DNA from 3 places in the Arthrobacter sp. 05T423 genome. Region 2 is predicted to be linked to each of the others. Evidence: riboswitches for the same ligand, from Rfam matches in the RefSeq annotation. Region 2 holds a riboswitch; each other region holds the start of a gene.
The links. Region 2 has a riboswitch for S-adenosylmethionine ahead of metX (homoserine O-acetyltransferase MetX). Riboswitches for the same ligand answer to the same signal wherever they lie in the genome.

Region 1 (5,332 bases), on a different contig from region 2:
TGTGGCCGTCATCGAGCTCGATCATCCGGTGGGCGGAGGGCATCCGGACGGTTCCGTCGGCCGAGGGGATGGGATCGCCGTGCGGGTCCCTGGCAGGGTTACCCAGCCGGTCCGCCAGCCGCTCAATAAACGTGTCCGAGACCGCATGTTCCAACTGCTCGGCCTCGTCGTGGACTTCGTCCCAGCTGTATCCGAGGTCCTCGACCAGATACGTTTCGATCAGCCGGTGCCGCCTGACCATGGAGAGGGCAAGCCGGACGCCCTGCGGCGTTAGCGTGATGGCGCTGTACGGTTTGTGCAGGACCAGGCCCTGGTCCTTGAGCTTGCGCACCATCTCGGAGACCGATGAATTGGCTACCCCGAGGCGCTGTGCAAGCTGCGTGGAGGTGATGGGCTTGTCCTGCCATTCCGTGAAGGAATAGATGACCTTAACGTAGTCCTCGATCGAGGAGGAGGGCGTGCTGGTCTTCACAGCGTCAAGCCTACCTGCTGCCACCACGGCGCTCGGCCCTGACAGCCCGCCAGGTCTGGGTGAGGTAGGGGAGCTGCAGCTCTTCGTCCCCGGCATGCCCCAGGTGCTCGTGCAGGTACCAGGTCAGGTTGCCGGCCACCTTGGCACGGGTGGCGTCGTTGGCCGCGAGGTAGTAGCTGCGGGACTTTGTCAGCTCAAGGATGTCGTCCGGGGTGACGGGATCCTCCCACCGGGTCAGGTGGCTTTCCAGGGACGTGAATTCCGGGCCGATCCTGGGGCGGAAATCCGGTTTGTGGACGTCCCCGGCGTGCATGATGCGGGAAAGCCGGTGCACCCATGGCACTGACGTGTCCAGCTGGTTCCAGATCAGGCCCAGCACGCCCTGGGGCTTGAGGATCCGGGAAAGTTCCGTGCTTGCCCGCAGCGGGTCGCACCAGTGCCACGCCTGGGCAACGCTGACGACGTCGAATGCCGCCCCGGGCAGTCCGGTCTCCTCCGCGGTCCCCTCCAAAGCCTGAACCCCGGGATAGGCGAGGCTGAGCTGCTCGAGCATGTCCAGGGAGGGGTCCACCGCGCTGACGCTGAGCCCGCGTTCCACCAGCAGCGCGGTGAACTTCCCCGTTCCGGCGCCGATATCCGCGGCCGTACGCGCCCCGGCCGGAATGAGCCAGTCGGCGGAGTCGCGAGGGTAGCCGGGACGCACGCGGTGGTAGTGCTCGCCGCCGTCCCGGAAGCTCTGTCCCAGCTCCTGCCGACGCCCGTGATGAAGTTTGGGACCACCCCGTGCCACGCACAGTCTCCTTAGGCCGACGTCGAAAATTACCTTTCGAATCTACCGTACGGTGACCGTTGCGGCAGCAGGACCGGGTGACGTCAGTCCTGGGCGCCGTCAGTCCTGTACACAGGGTGCGGCGCCGGCGGTGCCGGGGGTGTTGGGTGCCCAGTCGGGGTACGTGCGCGTGTCATTTGCCGGAACCCAGCGCCCGGCGTCCACTACGTAGTCCCAGCCCAGGCCGGAGCGGCATAGCTCCCCGATGCCGGCGAGCAGCCGCCGGGCGTCCTCCAGCCGTGATCCCACGCCGAAGCTGGCACGCAGCGAACCGGACGGCAGGCCGAGGCGCTTCAGCAGCGGGTGGGCGCAGAAGCGGCCGTCGCGCAGGCCCACGCCGTGTTCGGCGGACAGGTAGGCGGCCACCAAACCGGCGTCGTAACCCTCCACGGAGAAGTTGACCACACCGATGGCGTCGTCCGGGTCGCTGTCAGCGAAGATCTGGTGGACGGTGACGCCGTCGATCTCGCGCAATCCTTCGACGAGGAAGGACCGGATGGCAGCCTCGTGGGCGTGCCAGCTCTGCGGGTCCAGGGCAGCGATGACCTGGGTTGCCCGGGCCAGGGTGGCCGCACCGAGCACGTTGGGTGAGCCGCCCTCGTGGCGGGCGGGGCCGGTGGCCCAGCTGACGCCGTCGAGCCTGGCTTCACTGACCGCACCGCCGCCGGCGAGGTGCGGGGTGCCGGCGTCGAGCCAGTCAGGACGGCCGATCAGGACGCCGGCGCCGAAGGGGGCGTAGAGCTTGTGGCCGGAGAAGGCGAGGTAGTCGACGTCGTCTGCGGCGATGTTGACGCGGCGGTGCGGCGCGAGCTGGGCGGCGTCCACCACGATCCGGGCGCCGAATTCATGGGCCAGCGCAGCAAGGCGCCGGATCGGAAGGATTTCCCCGGTGACGTTGGAGGCGCCAGTCACAGCCAGGAGGCTGACATCGCCGTGCTCCAGTTCCGCCCGCAGGCTGCTGATGGTGGCTTCCAGCGTGTCCGAGGCCACCACGCTGCGGTGCGGCACGCCCTGCCACGGCAGCAGGTTGGCGTGGTGCTCGATGTCGAGGTAGAGCACTTCCCCCGTGTGGTGGTGGTCCTCCACCGGGAGGCAGCCGGCCAGGAGGTTGAGGGAGTCGGTGGTGTTCCGGGTGAAGATGACGGCGTCATCCGCGCGGCCGCCCACGAACTCCCGGACGATGTCGCGCGCGTTCTCGTACACGGACGTGCTGATCTGCGAGGCATAGCCGGCGCCGCGGTGCACGCTCGCGTAATACGGCAGGATCTCATTGAGGTATGCGGAAACAACCGACAGCGCAGGCGCGGAGGCGCCGTAGTCAAGGTTGGCGTAACGGATGTGGCCGCCCTGGATCAGCGGTGCCTGGATCTCCGCGCCGGTGACGGCGGCCAGGGGACGGCCGGCGGCCGCAAACCGGCCATCCAGCACGCCGGCGTCGGTGGTGGAAGAAATGATGGCAGTCGTCATGGGACCTCACTGAGAAAAGGACCCCGTGTGACGGGGATCCGCGCTTGCCGCGTCCGTTCCGGATCGGCCTGGTCGTCACCCGGGGCACCCCACCGCGAATGGAGGGTTGCCGGCCAGCTAACCGGGGTTTAGCGCTGGCACTCGTGACCTGTTACGAGACTAGGACATCCGGACGGGCGAAGAAAAAGGCGGTCCGGAATGTTAAGCGGATTATTACGTGGGCCAGATATTCGGCCTGCTGCCGAAGAAACGACGGCGGGCGCCACCAAAAGAGGGCGCCCGCCGTCGCAAAATTMAGCTGAGGGGCTTCGGAGCGGAAACTAAAGCAAGTCGTCCAGTTGCGGGTTGAGACGCTTGAGGACTTCAGAGTGCAGGATCGAGTTGGTAGCCAGTGCATTGCCGCCGAACGGGCCGTCCGTGCCCTCGAGGGAGGTGAAGCGGCCGCCTGCCTCCGTCACGATCGGCACCAGCGCCGCCATGTCGTACAGGTTCAGCTCCGGTTCGCAGGCGATATCCACCGCTCCTTCGGCCACCAGGCAGTAGGACCAGAAATCCCCGAAGGCGCGGGTGCGCCACACATCCTCGGTGAGCTGCAGGAACTCATCGAGGTTTCCGCGGTCCTTCCAGCCGCCGAGGCTGGAGTAGGACAGCGAGGCGTCGGCGAGGCTGGACACATTGGACACCTTGAGCCTCGTGGCGGCCGCTAGGGAACGGCCTGTGTAGGCGCCGGCGCCCTTGGCCGCCCACCAGCGCTTGCCCAGTGCCGGTGCGCTGACCACGCCCACGACGGGTTCGCCTTCGTCGACGAGGGCGATCAGCGTGGCCCAAACCGGAACGCCGCGAACAAAGTTCTTGGTGCCGTCGATGGGGTCGATGATCCAGCGGCGCGAACCGTGGCCGGAACTTCCGAACTCCTCGCCGAGCACGGCGTCGCGGGGGCGGGAGCGGGACAGCTGGCCGCGGATGGACTCCTCGGCGGCCTTGTCCGCATCGGTGACCGGCGTCAGATCTGGCTTCGTCTCGATCTGAAGGTCCAGCGCCTTGAACCGGCTCATGGTCTGGTCGTCCACGGAATCGGCCAGCACGTGGGCCAGACGCAGGTCATCGTTGTAGGTTGAAGCGGGTTGGGTCATGCTTCCAAACTACCCTCAAAGGCCGGTCGGGGCGGGGAGGTTCCGGCCGCGCTGCGGCCGTGGGCGCTAGCTGACGCTGCCGAGTTCCTTGGTTTCCTGGGCCTCCATGCGGGGGTCGGTGCCTAGCAGGCGGCGCAGGGACACGAGCCTGGCTGCTCCGGTGGGGCCGGCGTGCCCGGCTGCGACCCAGGCATCAACGCCGCAGTTGACGGCGGTGGCGTCGTGCTTGCAGCCGCGTTCGCAGGCCTCGGTGCCCGGCTGAAGGTCGGGAAAGGAGTGCAGGATGCGGTCCGGATCGACGTGGGCCAGCCCGAAGGAGCGGATGCCCGGCGTGTCGATGATCCAGCTCCCCGTGGGGGCATCAGCAAGCTTGAGGGCGAGGGCCGACGACGACGTGTGGCGTCCGCGGCCCGTCACGGCGTTGACGCCGCCGGTGGCGCGCTCGGCGCCCGTCAGCGCGTTGACCATGGTGGATTTGCCGACGCCGGAGTGCCCCAGCATCACTGTCACCTTGCCGTCCAGATGGGCGCGGAGTTCGGACACCGCGGCAACGTCGAGCCGGGCCGAGAGGCCGTCGTCGGACCGGGCGTCGATGCCGGATGCGTCGGAGTCGGCGGTGCGGCTGATGATGACCGGAAAGTCGAGGTGGCGGTAGTTGTCCAGCAGCTCGGTAGGGTCCTTGACGTCCGCCTTGGTGACCAGCAGCAGTGGCTCAATCCCGGCGTCGTAGGCTGCCACCAGCGCCCGGTCGATGAACCCGGTGCGTGGCTCCGGGTTGGCGGCAGCGACAACCACCACCAGCTGGTCCGCGTTGGCCACCACGGCGCGTTCCACGGGATCCGTGTCATCGGCGCTGCGGCGCAGCAGCGTCTTGCGGTCCTGGATTTTCACGAGCCGTGCCAGCGTGTCCGGCGCGCCCGAGACGTCTCCCACAAGGGAGACGAAGTCTCCGGCCACCACGGGGGAGCGGCGCAGTTCGCGGGCGCGGGCTGCGATGACTGTCCGCTCCTGGCCGGAGTCCTCGCCGACGACGGCCGTGTAACGCCCCCGGTCAACCGTGATGATCCGTCCGGTGACGGCGTCCTCATGGCTGGGCCGGTCCTTCGTCCGGGGCCTCGAACCTTTCTTGTTTGGCCGGATCCGGACGTCGGATTCGTCCCAGGAGTCAGTGCTGCGTGCCACCAGTGGTCCCTGCGGTGTAGGTCCCGTCCCGCTGGCTGAGCATGTCAGCCCACAGTTTGGGGAAGTCCGGCATGGTCTTGGACGTCGTGGCGATGTCCTGAACTTCCACACCCTTGACGGCCAGCCCCAGGATGGCACCGGCGGTGGCCATCCGGTGGTCGGCGTAGCTGTGCACGACGCCGGCATGCAGGTCGGCGGGGCGGATGATGAGTCCGTCGGTGGTTTCCTCGGCATCGCCGCCGAGGCGGT
Region 2 (5,332 bases):
GAGCAGGCGCTTGCCGGCTCCGGCGAACTGCAGGGCCGGCACCGTCAGTTCGGATGACGGATGGGGCAGGCCGACCGAAACCACGGCGCCGCCCCGGGTCACGTGCCCGAGGCAGGCGGCGATCACGCCGGCCGAGCCGACAGCCTCGATGGCGACGTCCACGCCGTCGCCCGCCGCCTCCGCGATCAGGCGGGCGGCGTCCCCGGGCGTACCCACAGCGGTGGCGCCGCTGTCGCGGGCGAGCTGGTGCTTGCCCGGATTGGGATCGATGGCGATCACGCTGCCGGCGCCGGCCAGGGACGCGGCCATGACGGCGGAAAGGCCCACCGCCCCGAGCCCGAAGACGGCCACCGATTGCCCGGCCATGACGGCTGCGGTGTTGAGCACCGCTCCCATGCCGGTGAGCACGGCGCAACCGAACATCGCCGCGACAGTGTCCGGGACGTCGTCGTCGATCACCACCACCGACTCCCGGGCCACCACCGCGTATTCGGCAAAAGCCGAGACGCCCAGGTGATGGTTGATCCGCTCCCCCGCCGGCGTCCGCAGCAGCGCCTCGCCGTGCAGCAGATCGCCCGAGCCGTTGACCTCGGCCGCCCGGTGGCACAGAGCAGGACGGCCGGACCGGCAGGCACGGCAGTCCCCGCAGCTGGGCACGAACACCAGCACCACATGCTCGCCTACCGTTACATCGGAGACGCCGGCCCCGACGGACACCACCCGTCCCACCGCCTCGTGGCCCAGCGCCATGGGAAGGGGCCGCACCCGCGAACCGTCCACCACGGAAAGATCCGAATGGCACAGGCTGGAGTAGGTGATGGCAACGCCCAGCTCGCCGGCACGGGGCTCCGGCCGTTCCAGCTCCTGGACCACAAGAGGCCGGGCCTCCTTGTAGCTGGGTTTCCGTGCGGCGGCGCCGGCAGACGTGTCAGCGTTGGGAACGGTGGAGTAGAGGACTGCTGCCTTCATGGGAATCCTGCCTTGGGGTCGGTGAACGGCCGACTGCCCGGCCCCGCTGACGTGGGGGGCCGGGCAGCTTGACTGGTTCGTGGTTGGAGAGCCGGACCTACTTCTTGCCGGCCGCGAGGAGGTCAGCGGTGCCCTGGGCGTCGGCCGCGTCCACGTCGTGGAGCGAAATGCCGCGGGTTTCCTTCAGGAAGAACACCGCGACGGCAGTGATGGCGCAGGCAATGAGCAGGTAGATCGCCACCGGTGTGGAGGACTTGTAGGTGGCCAGGAGCGAGGCGGCGATGATCGGGGCCAGTGAGCCGGCGACGATCGAGGTCACCTGGTAGCCCAGCGAGACACCGGAGTAGCGCATCCGGGTGGGGAACATTTCCGCCATGATCGCCGGCTGGCCGGCATACATGAGCGCGTGGAACAGCAGGCCGATCATGATGGACGCCAGGATGATCACGTCGTTCTTGGTATCCATCATCGGGAAGGCGAAGAAACCCCAGGTGGACCCCAGGATGGCGCCCGCCATGTAGACGGGCTTGCGGCCGAAGCGGTCCGACAGCTTGCCGACCAGCGGAACGGCGACGAAGTGCAGGGCGTGGGCGAACAGCAGGAGCAGCAGGATCCGGGTGGTGTCGGCCTGGACCACCGTCTTCAGGTAGGTGATGGAGAAGGTCACCACGAGGTAGTAGAGGATGTTCTCGGCAAAGCGCAAGCCCATGGCGGTGAAAACGCCACGCGGGTAGCGCCTGAACACCTCCGCAACGCCGTAGCCCTTATGGCCGGCCTCGACCTCTTTGCGGGCTTCCAGGAAGATCGGGGCATCGTTGACCTTGGTGCGGATGTAGTAGCCGATCAGGACGATCACAGCGGAGAGCCAGAACGCCACACGCCAGCCCCAGCCGAGGAAGGCTTCCTGGGTCAGCGTGGAGGACAGGATGAACAGCACGGCCGTGGCGAGCAGGTTGCCCATGGGCACGGCGGACTGCGGCCAGCTGGCCCAGAAGCCGCGGGACTTGCTGGGGCTGTGCTCTGCCACGAGGAGGACTGCCCCGCCCCATTCACCGCCGACGGCGAAGCCCTGGGCGAACCGCAGGAAGACCAGGAGCGCGGGGGCCCAGTAGCCGACCTGCTGGAACGTCGGCAGGCAGCCCATCAGGAAGGTGGAGACACCCACCAGGATGATGCTCAGCTGCAGCAGCTGCTTGCGGCCGAACTTGTCCCCGAAGTGGCCGAAGACGATGCCGCCGATCGGGCGGGCAATGAAGCCGACGGCGTATGTGAGGAAGGCGGCGATGATGCCGTCCAGCTCGCTGCCTGCATTGGGGAAGAAGGCCTTGCCGAAGACCAGGGTGGCGGCCGAGGCGTAGAGGAAAAACTCGTACCACTCCACGACGGTGCCGGCCATGGACGCCGTGACAACCTTTTTGAGGCCTGAGGCCTTGACGTCGGTTTCCTCTGTACGCCTTGCGGCGGAGCTTTCCGTACTCATTGCGAACTCCTTCGGCGTCTTCCTCGACACCACGGGGACCAGTCGATGGCGAACGGATGTGATGCGCACCACGAACGCCGGATTCAACGAGTATGGTCTGCCCAACAGGCAACCTCAACGCCAAATAGTGCAGGGCACATCTGCAGAAATGCACATGCGAGGCGCCGCTGCGGCCGAAGAATTGTCCGGGCGCGCCACGATGCCCCCGGGCATCCGCGCCGGCGGCGGGCCCGCCGGTGCGGCGTCAGTTGAGGAAGTGCGCCCTGAGCTGGGCGTTCAGCTGCCCGATCTCCGTGAGGAAGCCGTCGTGACCGATCGGCGAATCGATCATGTGGACATCCACGTTCCCCGGCAGTGCTTCGGCGAGTTCCACCGACTGGGCGGGAAAGTACAGCCTGTCCGTCTCCACGGCGGCAACGAAGAAGTCGGCGGAGGCGCGGGCCAGGGCTTCCTTAAGCGTCCCCCGGCCGCGGGTGACGTCATGGCTCATGAGTGCTTCCGTCAGGGCGATGTAGCTGTTGGCGTCGAAGCGCCGGACCAGCTTGTTGCCCTGATGGTCGAGGTAGCTCTCCACCTGGTAGCGTCCGCGGCCTGCCAGCACGTCAGCCTGCAGCGGCGCCTCGGCGGGCTGGGCATTCCTGCCGAACCGGAAATCGAGTTCATAGGCGGAACGGTAGGTGATGTGGGCAATCCGGCGTGCGAGCGCCAGGCCCTCCTCGGGTTCCGGGCCGCCGTAGTAGTCGCCGCCGTTGAAGTGGCGGTCCTGCCGGATGGCGAGCGTCTGCGCCTGGGCGAACGCGATCTGTTCGGCGGTGCTCCTGGCCCCGACGGAAATGACACCGCAGCGGCGCACCCGCTCCGGGAAAGTCACTGCCCACTCGAGCGCGCGTGCACCGCCCATGGATCCGCCCACCACTGCATGCCAGCTGCTGATGCCGAGCCGGTCGGCGAGCCTCGCCTCGGCAACGGTGGAGTCCCTGAGCGTCACCAGCGGAAAACGTGAACCCCAGGGCTTGCCGTCCGGCGCAGCCGACGACGGTCCGGTGGACCCGTAACAGCCGCCCAGGATATTGATGGAGATGACAAAGAACCGGTCCGTGTCCGCCGGCGCACCGGGTCCGGCGAGCTGTTCCCACCAGCCTTCCTCGTCCCCGGCTCCCCGGGTCACGTGGGTGCTGCCCGTCAGGGCATGCTGAACGAGGATGGCGTTGGAGCCGTCCTCGTTGAGCATTCCCCAGGATTCGTAGGCCAGGGTCACGTCCGGCAGGAATCCGCCGGCCTCAAGTTCCAGGCTGCCGATGCTGACGTACTGGACAGCGCCATCCTGATTTGTGGCCTCGAAAAGTGTGCCACTGGAAACGGTGCCGTCTGGAACGGTGCCACTTGGACTGGTGCCACTGGGAACCGTGGCACTTGGAACCGTGCCGTTCGGAAACTGGGCAGCGGGTACGTCGGTGCGGCTGACAGAAATAGTCATGGGTTAAACCTCTTCTACGCGCTTGCCCGCCGGCAGCAGTCCGGCAGGCCAGGTCTTCACCCGGGGCACCCCACCGCGGAAGGAGGGTTGCCGGCCAGCAAGCCGGGGCTGTCGCTGGCACTCATGACCTGTTGCCAAGTTTATGAAACAGGCGGACACATGTGCGAAGAATGTGACGGCTGTGTGACTCCCGGCCCGCTCACGGGACGGGAGTCACACCCGTGGCACCTGAAGTCAGACGCCTTTGGCCGCGCGGAATCCGGCGTCGAGGTCGGCAAGGATGTCGTCGATGTGCTCCAGGCCCACGGACAGCCGGACCAGGCCAGGGGCAACACCGGCCACGCTCTGCTGTTCCGGAGTCAGCTGGCTGTGCGTGGTCGACGCCGGGTGGATGACCAGGGAACGGACGTCGCCGATGTTCGCCACGTGGGAATGCAGCTCCAGGGCGTCCACAAAGCGCTTGCCGGCTTCGGCGCCGCCGGCCACCGTAAACGCCACCACCGCGCCGGTGCCCTTGGAGCCATACTTAAGGCCACGCTCGTACCAGGGGCTGGACGGCAGTCCGGCGTAGGCCACGGACTCGACGTCGTCGCGGGCTTCCAGCCAACTGGCCACCGCCTCTGCGTTGGCCACGTGGCGCTCCACCCGCAGGCTCAGTGTCTCCAGGCCCTGGGCGATGAGGAAGGCATTGAACGGGGACACTGCGGAACCCAGGTCGCGCAGCAGCTGGACTCGCGCCTTGAGGATGTAGGAGAGATTGGCCCCCAGGGCTCCGCCCGCGCCGAGGTCCCGGGCGTAGACGAGCCCGTTGTACGTGGGGTCCGGCGTGTTGAAGCCCGGGAAGCGCCCGGGATCCGTGCCGAAGTCGAAGTTTCCTGAATCCACGATGACACCTGCAATGGCGGCTCCGTGCCCGCCCAGGTACTTGGTGGCCGAGTGCACCACGATGTCTGCGCCCCACTCGAACGGCCGGATGAGGTAGGGCGTGGAAAGAGTGTTGTCCACGATCAGCGGCACGCCGGCGTCGTGGGCTGTCCGGGCAACGCCTTCGATGTCCAGGACGTCCTGCCGGGGGTTGGACACTACCTCGGCGAAGAAGAGCTTGGTGTTCGGCTGCACGGCATCGCGCCACTGCTGCAGGTTGTCCGGGTCGGCCACGAAGGTGACGGATACGCCGAACTTCTTCAGCGTGTGTGCCAGCAGGTTGTACGTGCCGCCGTAGAGGCTGGGGCTGGCCACCACATGGTCGCCGGCCTCGGCGATGTTGAGGATGGCGTATGTTTCGGCGGCCTGTCCGGAGCTCAGGAGCAGTGCGGCAAGCCCGCCTTCCAGGCTGGCGATCCGCTGCTCAACGGCGTCCTGGGTGGGGTTGCCGATCCGGGTGTAGATGGGAGCGATCTCGGCGA
Region 3 (5,332 bases), on a different contig from region 2:
GCCAGGCGCAGTGCCGTGGCGGAGGAGTGGTTCACGCGCAGCGCCATGGTCTCGAGGCCCTTCGTGAGGACCCAGGCATTGAACGAGGACAGCGCCGGGCCGGTGTGGCGCATGAGCTGCTTGACCGGCCCGTCGATGAATTCCTTGGTGCCCAGGATGGCGCCGCCCATCACCCGGCCCTGGCCGTCGATGTGCTTGGTGCCGGAGTAGACGATCACGTCCGCGCCCAGGTCTCCGCAGCGCTGCAGCAGCGGTGTGGCGAAGACGTTGTCCGCCACAACCTTGGCGCCGGCGGCGTGGGCGAGTTCGCTGACCGCCGCGATGTCCACGATTTCCTGCATGGGATTGGACGGGGATTCGAAGAACACGGCGGCGGTGGGGACCGAGAGGGCCGCGCGCCACTGCTCGAGGTCCGGGCCGTCCACGAACACCGTCTCCACGCCCCAGCGGGGCAGGATTTCGTTGAGGATCACGAAACAGGAGCCGAACAGGGAACGGCTGGCCACCACGCGGTCCCCGGCCGCGAGCAGGGCGCCAAGGGCGGTGAACACGGCGGACATGCCGGACGCCGTCGCAAAACATGCCTCGGTGCCTTCGAGCAGGCGGAGCCGTTCCTGGAAGGTGGCCACGGAGGGGTTGCCGTAGCGCGAGTAAACGAAGCGTTCGTCCTCGCCGGTGAAGGCGCGCTCGGCGGCCGCGGCGGATTCGTAGACGAATCCGGAGTTCAGGAAGACCGGCTCGGTGGTCTCTTGGAAATTGGTGCGGTCAAGTCCGCCGCGGACGGCCTGGGTATCGGGGCTCCAGCCGGCGGCGTCGTGATTAAAAGTCAACTTAGTTCTTTCCCAGGTTCGTCGGCAGTCCGCGGTTCTTCCAGCCGTTCACGGTGCGCTCGCCGTAGCGGTCGGGTTCGCCCTCGAAGCCTTCGAGCACGTTGTAGGCGGTGAAACCGGCCTGCGTGGCGGCGATGGCGGCGGCGATGGAGCGCTGGCCGGAGCGGCAGAGGAAAAGCAGCTCCGCCTTGGTGTCCTCGGGAGCCTGCTGCTTCAGCTGCTCGACGAAGTCGGGGTTGGGGATGCCGCCGGGAAAGGTCCACTGGATGAACAGGGGGTCGTTGTCGGTTGCCTTAGTGTCCGGGATGCCGATGTGCGCCCATTCGCCTTCGGTGCGCACATCAACCAGGACGGCGCCTTCTTCGAGCTTGGCCCACGCGTCCTGCGGGGTGAGGTCTCCGGCGTAGCTCATGCGTGGCCCTCGTAGGCTTCTGCGCTGAGGTCCTCGTCGGAGTCCAGCCGGTCCACGGCGGTGGCGACGGCGGCATCCGCGCTGGCGACGGCGTCCGGCAGGATGACGGCCTGGGCCACGATGACGCTGGTGCCGTTGAACGTGGCGGCCGGGCTGCCGTGCAGCACGTACCCCTCGGCCAGGGCCGCGGAGATGCGCTCACAGAACGAGCGGTCGTCCGGCCCCGTGATCAGGCGGTAGGACAGCTTTTCCTCAGGTTTATCCTGCTGGGACGGCAGCGTTGCAACGCCGGGGGCGTCTGACACGACGGATCTCCTTTTCTCACGCTTGCAGCTCGAAGTGGTCGATATGCCGAGTATTCACCTGAGGCACCCCGCCGTGGAAGGAGGGTTGCCGACCGGCCAGTCAGGGCTTAATGCCGGTACTCATTACTCCCCGAAAACGTAGCACTGACGGCGGCGGCGCGCACCGCCGCCGCCGTCATCTTCCGTAACGCACCAAACGGCAACGCGGGGTCACTTACGGCCCAATCCGGGTGCGGAAGCGGCCGTAAGTGACCCCGCGTTGCGGTCACAAAGCCGTTGGCCGGGAGGATAATGACGGGAGATGAACCGCCGTAACGCCGGATGAAACCAGGCCGCAGTGAATGATTCGACCGCGAATACAGTGACTCCCATGCTGCACTTTGGATGGTTTGTGGGCCACGGCTTCGGGGTCCAGGGCTGGGGGACGCCCGGGTACGGAATCGGCTATGACTGGAAGAAACCCGCCCCTTACCAGCACGCGGTCCGGGAGTTTGAACGGGCGGGGCTGGACCTGTTCATCATCGAGGACTCGCTCACCGTCCCCGACACCTACGGCGGCAGCGCGGAGGTTTCGCTGGCGCAGGCATCCTTTGCCCCGAAGCACGATCCGCTGGCCCTGGTGCCGTACCTGCTGTCCGCCACGGAGCACCTCGGCATTGTGCCCACCATCAGCGCCTCGTTCTATCCGCCGTTCACCGCAGCCCGGCTGCTTGCCACGCTGCAGCACTTCTCCAACGGACAGCTGGGCTGGAACGTGGTGACCTCCGGCAGCGACCTTGCCGCGCAGAACTACGGGCTGGACCAGCAGATCGAGCACGACCTCCGCTACGAGAAGGCCGAGGAGTTCGTAGGCGTCGTGCGGAAGCTTTGGCGCAGCTGGGAACCGGACGCCATCCTGGAGGACACCAGGGCAGGCGTCTTCGCGGACCACACCAAGGTCCGGCCGATCCACCACGACGGGGAGTTCTTCAAGGTCCGGGGACCTCTGAACACGGCCCCGCTGCCGGAGGAACCGGTGCTGGTGCAGGCCGGGGCATCCCCGCGGGGCAAGGCCTTCGCCGGGGCGAACGCGGATGTTGCGATTGCGCTGGCCCGCGGTGCCGGCGGCATGAAGGCCTACCGCGACTCCATCCGCGCCGAGGCCGCCGCGGCCGGACGGAACGCCGACGACGTCAAGGTGCTGTTCGTCCTGAAGCCCACCGTGACCGGCTCCGAGGCCGAGGCCGAGGAGCTGCGGACCGCCCGCCGCGAGCTCACGCAGCGGGACATCGACAGCCAGCTCAACTCGATCTCCTACCTGTCCGTCATCGACTTCAAGAAGTTCGACCTCGACGCGCCCCTTCCCGAGCTCAGCACCAACAGCAACCAGGGCACCCTGGAGCACTTCACCAAGGCCGCGCCGCCGGGTTCCACCCTGCGGGAGATCCTGCAGGCCCGAAGCGGCGGGGCCGGTGACAGCATCATCGGCACGGCCGAGGAAATCGCCGACTACCTTGAGGAAACCGGGGCCGCAGTGGGCGGCGACGGCTTCCTCTTCTCCGGCTTCGTGGACCCGGCCACCATCCATGGCGTGCTGGACCGGCTGGCGCCGGTGCTGCGCCGTCGCGGGCTGCTGCGGACGAGCTACGGCGACGGCGGCTTCCGCCGGAACCTGCTGGACTTCTAGGGCCATGGCAGGGGCTGGTCCAATGGCAGGGACCGGGGGACGCCACGGAGTGAGGCCGGGCGTCCGCAGCGGCACGTTCCTGATCGGCACGGCCCACATCCGTGCCGACGACGTGGCCGCGGCAGCAGCCGATCCCGCAGTGGAGGTGGTCCTCAGCGCCGAAGCACTTGAACTCGTGGGGCTCTCACGCGAGGTGGTGCAGGCGGCCATCGATTCCGGCCACCGGGTCTACGGCCTCAACACCCTGCTCGGCTCCGGCCGTGACACGGCCGTGGAACAGGAATCCATCCGCGACTTCCAGCTGCAGGTGGTGCGGTACCACCACAGCGGCGTCGGCGAGTTGCTGGACCCGGATGAAGTCCGGGCCCTCATCCTGGCTAGGCTCATCGGATTCACCCGGGGAGGCTCGGGGGTCCGCCCGCAAACTGCCCGGTTCTACGCCGAACTGCTGAACAGGGGCGTGCTGCCGGCCGTTCCGCGCGACGGGTCCGTCGGCTCATCGGACCTTACCCAGCTTGCGGCGGTTGCCGCCGTCGCCATCGGGGAGGGGCAGGCGCTTGCTGCCGACGGCGGCCTGCTGGCCGGCGCGGAGGCACTCTCTGCCGCCGCGCTGGAACCGCTGATCCTGGCGCCCGGCGAGGCCCTCGCGCTGGTCAGCGCCAACTCCTATTCGATCGGCGCCGGCGCGCTGGAACTCCGTCGCATCCGGTGGCTCGCCGATCTGGCGGACACTGCGCTGGCGCTGTCACTCGAGGCCACTGCAAGGTACGACGGCGCCGGGAACCTCAGCCCGTTTTCGCCGGCCGTGCAGTCGGCCAAGGCGGTGAACGGCCAGAGCGTCTCGGCTGCCAACGTCCGGCGCCTGGTACGCGGTGGCTGGCTGGAGGATCCGCGGCGGCAGGTGTCGGTCCAGGATGCCCTGTCCTTCCGGGCCGCACCGCAGACGCACGGTGCCTTCAGGACCCAGGTAACCGCCCTGGCCGAGGCGCTGGAGGTGGAACTGAACGGCCGGGGCGACAACCCGCTGACGGATGTGGCTTCCGGCCGGATGGTGTCCGGCGGAAACTTCCAGCCGATGCAGCTGGCCCTGGCATTTGAGGCGGTGCGGCTGGGGCTGGCGCACGTGGGAATCAGCAGCGAGCGGCGGATCGCCAAGCTCTACCCGCCGCAGCGCCTGATCCGCCAGCTCAACCTCGAAGCGGCACGGGCCGGCACCCCGCTCGCGTCCGAGGACCTGCCGGGTCTGCTCTGGTATTCGGCTGCCGGCCTGCTGGCGGAGCTGAAGTTCCTGGCAGCGCCTGCCACGCTCGGTGCCCCCACGCTGTCCGCGGACGTGGAGGACCATTCCACGCTGGCCCCGCTGGCCCTCCAACAGCTGGAGCGATCCGTGGAGGCTGCGGCCAAGCTCCTCACCATCGAGGCATTGACGGCTTCCTACCTATTGGCGGAGGCGCAGGACACGGATCTGCGGGAGGCTGAAGTCCGGCAGCTCGGAACCGGAACCGGGGCGGTCGTGGCGCGCCTCTCGGGGCTGCTGGCCGCGCAGCTGCCCGCGGCGGTGCTGGTTGACAGTGCGCGCGCTGCGCTGGCGGACCTGCTGGCAGGACTGCCGGCATTACGGACACAGGGGCTGGACACTCCGAATAACGGCGGCCCTAACGGCGGCGGTCCGGATGACGGGGGAGGAAAACCATGACAACCGTGACAGGGAGCGGCCGCCAGCCAAGGCATGTGGGGCCCATGCTGGATCCGGCCGTCGACGCCGGCGCTGTGCTGGCACGGGTGGGGAACACCCCGCTGGTGCCACTGGACGTGCTGAGCCGGGGGCTGGGGAGCACCGTCTTCGTCAAACTTGAATCCGAGAACCCCGGCGGGTCCATCAAGGACCGGACCGCGTTAAGCATGGTCCGGGCGGCCGAGCGCGCCGGCGAGCTGCAGCCCGGCGGGACGATCGTGGAAAGCACCTCCGGGAACACCGGAATCGGGCTCGCGCTGATTGGGGCGCTGACCGGCCATCCCGTGGTGGTGGTTACCGGCGACTCCATTTCGTCCGAAAAGCTGGAGGCACTCAACCGGTACGGGGCGCGGGTGGTGTTCACGGACTGGAGCGCGCCGTCGG

Region 1: it holds a riboswitch for S-adenosylmethionine, as region 2 does, so the genes downstream of both, AC1DFE_RS01710 (aminotransferase class V-fold PLP-dependent enzyme) here and metX (homoserine O-acetyltransferase MetX) in region 2, are expected to answer to the same signal.
Region 3: it holds a riboswitch for S-adenosylmethionine, as region 2 does, so the genes downstream of both, AC1DFE_RS15520 (DUF1737 domain-containing protein) here and metX (homoserine O-acetyltransferase MetX) in region 2, are expected to answer to the same signal.

Annotation. Positions count from the first base shown of each region.
Region 1 is NZ_JBFTLC010000001.1:357,064-362,395, forward strand. It holds gene AC1DFE_RS01700 (metal-dependent transcriptional regulator) at 1-472, opposite strand, end outside; gene AC1DFE_RS01705 (class I SAM-dependent methyltransferase) at 483-1,262, opposite strand; gene AC1DFE_RS01710 (aminotransferase class V-fold PLP-dependent enzyme) at 1,362-2,768, opposite strand; SAM riboswitch class IV at 2,804-2,917, opposite strand; gene hisN (histidinol-phosphatase) at 3,089-3,901, opposite strand; gene rsgA (ribosome small subunit-dependent GTPase A) at 3,968-5,083, opposite strand; gene aroA (3-phosphoshikimate 1-carboxyvinyltransferase) at 5,067-5,332, opposite strand, start outside.
Region 2 is NZ_JBFTLC010000005.1:159,832-165,163, forward strand. It holds gene AC1DFE_RS06460 (alcohol dehydrogenase catalytic domain-containing protein) at 1-969, opposite strand, end outside; gene AC1DFE_RS06465 (MFS transporter) at 1,067-2,449, opposite strand; gene metX (homoserine O-acetyltransferase MetX) at 2,694-3,926, opposite strand; SAM riboswitch class IV at 3,940-4,055, opposite strand; gene AC1DFE_RS06475 (bifunctional o-acetylhomoserine/o-acetylserine sulfhydrylase) at 4,161-5,332, opposite strand, start outside.
Region 3 is NZ_JBFTLC010000021.1:57,446-62,777, forward strand. It holds gene AC1DFE_RS15510 (O-succinylhomoserine sulfhydrylase) at 1-830, opposite strand, end outside; gene AC1DFE_RS15515 (rhodanese-like domain-containing protein) at 832-1,242, opposite strand; gene AC1DFE_RS15520 (DUF1737 domain-containing protein) at 1,239-1,547, opposite strand; SAM riboswitch class IV at 1,561-1,675, opposite strand; gene AC1DFE_RS15525 (NtaA/DmoA family FMN-dependent monooxygenase) at 1,918-3,213, shown strand; gene AC1DFE_RS15530 (aromatic amino acid ammonia-lyase) at 3,236-4,909, shown strand; gene AC1DFE_RS15535 (PLP-dependent cysteine synthase family protein) at 4,954-5,332, shown strand, end outside.